One region of the Thalassotalea maritima genome, then DNA from elsewhere that is predicted to be linked to it. Evidence: predicted binding sites of a transcription regulator. Region 1 holds the regulator's gene; the other holds the start of a gene.
The links. The regulator NrdR, encoded in region 1, represses ribonucleotide reductase genes. The targets are predictions, from matches to a motif close to AAACACNANATNTNGTGTTT.
Positions count from the first base shown of each region.

Region 2: the regulator NrdR is predicted to act here: its motif matches at 1,468-1,487, upstream of nrdA (class 1a ribonucleoside-diphosphate reductase subunit alpha).

Region 1 is NZ_CP166919.1:730,947-734,126, forward strand. It holds gene fdx (ISC system 2Fe-2S type ferredoxin) at 1-90, shown strand, start outside; gene glyA (serine hydroxymethyltransferase) at 292-1,548, shown strand; gene nrdR (transcriptional regulator NrdR) at 1,724-2,176, shown strand; gene ribD (bifunctional diaminohydroxyphosphoribosylaminopyrimidine deaminase/5-amino-6-(5-phosphoribosylamino)uracil reductase RibD) at 2,251-3,180, shown strand, end outside.
Region 2 is NZ_CP166919.1:2,167,096-2,170,275, forward strand. It holds gene ACAX20_RS09635 (MBL fold metallo-hydrolase) at 1-141, shown strand, start outside; gene ubiG (bifunctional 2-polyprenyl-6-hydroxyphenol methylase/3-demethylubiquinol 3-O-methyltransferase UbiG) at 283-999, shown strand; gene nrdA (class 1a ribonucleoside-diphosphate reductase subunit alpha) at 1,737-3,180, shown strand, end outside.

The DNA.
Region 1 (3,180 bases):
CGGTTAGGTTGTCAGGCGGTAATCGCTGACGAAGACTTAGTGGTAGAGATCCCTAAGTACACCGTTAATATGGTGTCTGAAAACCACTAATCACGCTCTTCTATACGCTCATTATGCAAAGGCCCGTTCGGGCCTTTGTTGTTTTTACCCTCTTGAATTGTAAATCCCTCGGAAGCCACAAAAATAAAGGCAATTTACCGTGTACAACGTCTGCCTGATCGGGCAAAATATGCAACTATAAATATGACTAATAATTACACATCTTCATTAGATTAATCAGAGGGAAAATCCATGCTAACTCGTGATATGAATATTGCTGACTTCGACCCAGAGTTGTACGACGCAATGACCAAAGAAGTAGAGCGTCAAGAGCATCATATCGAACTTATCGCGTCAGAAAACTACACAAGTCCACGCGTATTAGAAGCTCAAGGCTCACAATTAACTAACAAATACGCTGAAGGTTACCCTGGTAAGCGTTACTACGGCGGTTGTGAGTTCGTTGACATCGCTGAAGAGTTAGCTATCAAACGTGCTTGTGAGCTATTCGGCGCAGATTACGCTAACGTACAGCCGCACGCAGGTTCACAAGCAAACTCTGCGGTATTTATGGCGCTTTGTACGCCAGGCGCTAAAGTTTTAGGTATGAGCCTAGCACACGGTGGTCACTTAACTCACGGTAGTGGCGTTAACTTCTCTGGTAAAATGTACGAGCCAATTCAGTACGGTCTACACCCAGAAACTGGCGATATCGACTACGAAGAAGTTGAGCGTTTAGCACTAGAGCACAAGCCTGAGATGATCGTTGCTGGTTTCTCTGCATTCTCTGGTATCGTTGATTGGGCGCGTTTCCGTGAAATCGCTGACAAAGTGGGCGCTTACCTTATGGTTGATATGGCCCACGTTGCAGGCCTTATCGCAGCGGGTTTATACCCGAACCCACTACCACATGCGCACGTTGTGACTACGACTACTCATAAAACATTAGCGGGTCCTCGTGGCGGTCTTATCTTATCGGCATGTGGCGACGAAGCCATTTACAAAAAGCTTAACTCAGCGGTATTCCCTGGTGGCCAAGGTGGCCCATTAATGCACATCATCGCAGCGAAAGCGGTAGCATTTAAAGAAGCATTAGCGCCAGAGTTTAAAGAGTATCAACAAAACGTATTAAGCAACGCTAAGACCATGGTTCGCGTATTACAAGAGCGTGGCTATAAAGTTGTTTCAAATGGTACAGAAAACCACTTGTTACTTCTTGATCTAATCGATAAAGATATCACGGGTAAAGACGCTGATGCAGCGCTTGGCCGCGCGTTTATCACCGTAAACAAAAACTCGGTACCAAATGACCCTCGTTCACCGTTTGTTACCTCAGGTTTGCGTTTAGGTACTCCAGCAATTACTCGTCGTGGTTTTGGTGAAGCAGAAACGGCAGAGCTTACTGCTTGGATCTGTGATATCCTTGATGACATTAATAACGAAGCGACGATTGACGCGGTTCGTGAAAAAGTTATCGAGCTTTGTTCACGCTTCCCAGTTTATGCCTAATAGCAGATAACCTCATTATCGATAAAATGGCCGCTTCATGCGGCCATTTTTGTCTCTGACGTTAATATTTTTAATTTTTGTTTGTGCTACTGGTTTTCGCTGATTAATAAAAACATAGAGCTACGTTTTTTATTTTGCTAAAGTGACGCCAAGAAACTTTATGAGCTGAAATATCATGTATTGTCCGTTTTGTGCAGCAACTGAAACTAAGGTCATCGACTCTCGTTTAGTCAGTGACGGCCATCAAGTACGCCGTCGTCGCGAATGCCTTGAATGCAAAGAGCGCTTTACCACCTTTGAAGGTGCAGAACTGGTCATGCCACGTATTATTAAGCGCGATGGTTCCCGCGAACCGTTTAATGACGATAAATTGCGCAGTGGCTTGTTACGAGCTCTTGAAAAGCGCCCAGTAAGTATTGAAAGTATTGAGCGCTCAATTAACAACCTTAAATCGAAGTTGCGTGCTACTGGCGAGCGTGAGGTGCAAAGTGAATTACTTGGTAGTATTCTGATGGATGAGCTAAAAGGCTTAGATAAAGTCGCTTATGTGCGCTTTGCTTCGGTCTATCGCTCATTTGAAGATATTCGCGAATTTGGTGAAGAAATCGCACGTTTGGGTGATGATTAACGATTCAGTCAATATAAGCTCTCTTTCACGTTCGCGAAATCAGCGAGCAAAAGCCACACTGCAAAAAACATAGCATGGTTAATACACACGAACATTTTATGCAGCTAGCGGTTCAGCTAGCAAAACATGGTTTATACACAACATCACCTAATCCTCGTGTGGGTTGTGTTTTAGTAAAAGATGGCGGTATAGTCGGCCAAGGTTACCACCTGAAGGCTGGGAGTGGCCATGCAGAAGTGAATGCGATACGTGATGCAGGAGATGATGCTCGTGGTGCTACGGCATATGTCACTTTAGAGCCGTGTAGTCATTATGGTCGTACACCACCGTGTGCTAAAGGTTTGATTGATGCCGGCATCACCCGAGTGGTTTATGGCATGCAAGATCCTAATCCATTGGTGTCAGGACGTGGCATAGCTATGCTAAAAGAAGCGGGAATCGAGTGTGTAGGTCCGGTGCTTGAACAAGCATGCCGGGAGTTAAATCCTGGTTTTATTCAACGCATGGTAACAGGAAAACCATTAGTTCGCTGTAAATTGGCAGCAAGTCTTGATGGCAAAACGGCGATGGCTAGCGGAGAGAGTAAGTGGATTACCGGCTCAGCTGCACGCGCCGATGTACAACATTATCGCGCTCGAAGCTGTGCGATTATTAGCGGCGCCGATACCGTACTTACCGATGATGCGAGATTAAACGTTAGAGCTGAACAGCTGTATTTGCATGGCGACAGTGATGCATTCAAGCTAGCTACTGAGCAAACAGTTCGTCAACCGGTTCGAGTTATTATTGATACCAAGCAACGTTTATCTCCTGATTTAGCGCTATTCTCTATAGAGTCGCCGATAATCTTGGTACGTATTGCTGGGCATAATCTTGAAAACTCAGTAGTTTGGCCTCATTTTGTAGAGCAGTTGCTGGTCAAGGAAAAAGATGGCCAAGCGGACCTTTGTGATTTAGTGAAGCAATTAGCAAAGCGTGGCTTTAATGAGCTTTGGCTAGAAAGC
Region 2 (3,180 bases), 1.4 Mb from region 1:
CTGGAACAAACCATAAAAACCGTTACGCTTGACGAATTTAGGGGCTATGCCTTGTTTGATTGGGTCCATCCATCGTTGAGTGTACCTGCAGCCTATAAAGAGTTGAAAGCGCAAAAAGATCAGAAAGACGAAACAAAGTAGTCGCGTTCAGACTGGTGCCCAGCAATTAACAATAGGCACTGCTTCATTAAATCATAGCTACCTGTGGTAAAACTTTTGATATCGGCGCACAAGTTACGCTAGAATCGGCTTTATTTACCAAATAGCTAAGCTGCTTTATTTATGACCAAGCCAGTAAATGTAAACCCGGACGAAATCGCCAAGTTTGAACGTATTGCCCATCAATGGTGGGATTTAGAGGGCGATTTTAAACCGCTGCACCAAATCAATCCATTGCGCCGTAATTTTATTCAATCGCATGTAGGCAACCTATTTGATTTGAACATCATCGATGTCGGCTGTGGCGGCGGTATCTTGGCAGAGAGTTTGGCTAAGCTTGGCGCTAAGGTAACGGGTATCGACATGGGTGAAGAGCCACTTAATGTCGCGCGCTTGCATGCTTTAGAAGCGGGTGTCTCGGTTAATTACCAAAAAATCCCTGTCGAAGATAAAGCCACTGCTGAGCACGAGCAATACGACGTGGTCACGTGCATGGAAATGCTTGAGCATGTACCCGATCCCCAATCGATTGTAAAAGCCTGCAGTGATTTAGTGAAACCTGGTGGTTATGTATTCTTTTCAACGCTAAATAAAACCATGAAGTCGTATTTATTTGCGATTGTCGGTGCAGAAAAAGTGTTAAAATTGGTACCCAACGGTACCCACGATTGGGACAAGTTTATCCGCCCTTCGCAGTTGATTGGTTGGGCAGAGCAAAACAACTTACACTGCTTCGATGCCACCGGTATTCATTACAACCCATTAACCGAAAACCATAAGTTAGCCGATGGCCTTGATGTCAACTACATCATCGCCTGTCGAAAAGTAAGTCAGGATTAATCGCATTCGGCAATAGTTTGCCCGATAATAAGACACCAACAAGGCGCACAGCGATACCGCAATGCGCCTTTTTCATACGCCTTCTCTTTTTCACGAATTGCCTAGGTCATGCTTTTGCTATCGTCACAGAGCCGAGCCCGACAAACACACATCGCAAAATGCGGTGATATACATTCTGATCTCCCACTGACAAATCAATGCCAAGATTATTTTCACAATCCACAGCCAACCATTGCCAGCAAGCACTTCGATTAAAGAATGACCAGATCGATAAATTCCTGTATTTTCATAGCCTTAATATCTCTTAGTAAAATTAGCTATAATATCCGTTATATTTGTCACAAAAAGATAATAAAAAAGTTTTTCACCTAAAAAAAGATCTTGCATTTTTGCCGATTATCGCCAATTCAACGCCTTTGATGTAAGTTATTACTAACCCAATTTACGCAAGTGATTTTTCCACAATTTAACCACAAGATGTAGGGCTTGCATTAGACGTCAAACCTCATTATCTTGTGACAATACAGTTTTAAAACCCCTAGATATAGTGCATACGTACTTGATGACAAAATGTGCAATTAGGGTGATAAATACGCGTAGCTGCGGCTACGTTTGCTGTGCAGCAGCACTGATAATTTAATAACAACAACATGCAGGGAAGCAGATCAGGTATTACTGCCCTTTGCCTCGATATCAAGACGAAGCTTATGTACAAAAACTTTACTGACAGGTCATTCATGAACAATAACCTTTTTGTCACCAAACGTAATGGTGAAAAAGAGCCAATCGATTTAGAAAAAATTCATAAAGTCATCGCGTGGGCATCGGAGGGACTCGACTCGGTATCGGTGTCACAAGTCGAGATCAAATCTCACATTCAGTTTTATGATGGCATTAAAACCGAAGATATTCATGAGACGATCATTAAATCAGCAGCCGACTTAATTTCGGAAGAAACCCCAGATTATCAATATTTGGCGGCACGTCTTGCGATCTTCCATTTACGCAAAAAAGCGTTTGGTCAATATGAACCACCGGCCTTGTACGCACACGTACAAAAAATGGTTGAGCTGGGCAAATATGATCAGCACTTGCTGGAAGATTACAATGCCGACGAATTTGCGCAAATGGACGCCTTTATCGATCACGATCGCGACAAAAACTTCAGTTATGCTGCGGTAAAACAGCTTGAAGGTAAGTATTTAGTTCAAAATCGCGTATCAGGTGAGATTTACGAAAGTGCTCAATTTCTTTATGTGCTAGTTGCGGCATGTTTATTCGCAAAATACGATAAAGCGTCACGTATGGATTATGTGCGCAACTTCTATGATGCGATTTCGACCTTTAAGATTTCACTGCCGACGCCAATTATGGCGGGGGTTCGTACGCCAACTCGTCAATTTTCATCATGCGTATTGATTGAAACAGGCGATAGCTTAGACTCAATTAACGCCACATCAAGCGCTATTGTAAAATATGTCTCGCAACGTGCCGGTATTGGTATTAACGCAGGTCGTATTCGCGCTCTTGGTAGCCCTATTCGCGATGGTGAAGCATTCCATACCGGATGTATTCCATTTTACAAACACTTCCAAACGGCGGTTAAAAGCTGTTCGCAAGGTGGTGTACGTGGCGGTGCCGCGACCTTATTCTACCCGCTTTGGCATTTAGAAGTTGAAAGCTTATTGGTGCTAAAGAACAACCGTGGTGTTGAAGAAAACCGTGTTCGCCACTTAGATTACGGCGTGCAATTTAACAAGACCATGTACCAACGTCTGATCAAAGGTGACTACATCACCTTATTCAGCCCGTCTGACGTACCGGGTTTATACGATGCATTTTTCGAAGATCAAGCGCTATTCGAAAAACTGTACGTGCAATATGAAAACGACAACAGCATCCGTAAAAAGCGTATTAAAGCAATCGAGTTATTTACTCTATTTGCCCAAGAGCGTGCATCAACAGGTCGTATTTATCTACAAAATGTTGACCACTGTAATACCCACAGTCCGTTTGATCCAAAAGTGGCGCCGGTTCGTCAATCAAACTTATGTTTAGAGATTGCGCTACCAACCAAGCCACTGAATAACGTTAACGATCCGGATGGTGAAATTGCCCTATGTACGTTATCAGCATTTAACTTAGGTAAAATAGACTCTCTTGATGAGCTTGAAGGGCTTG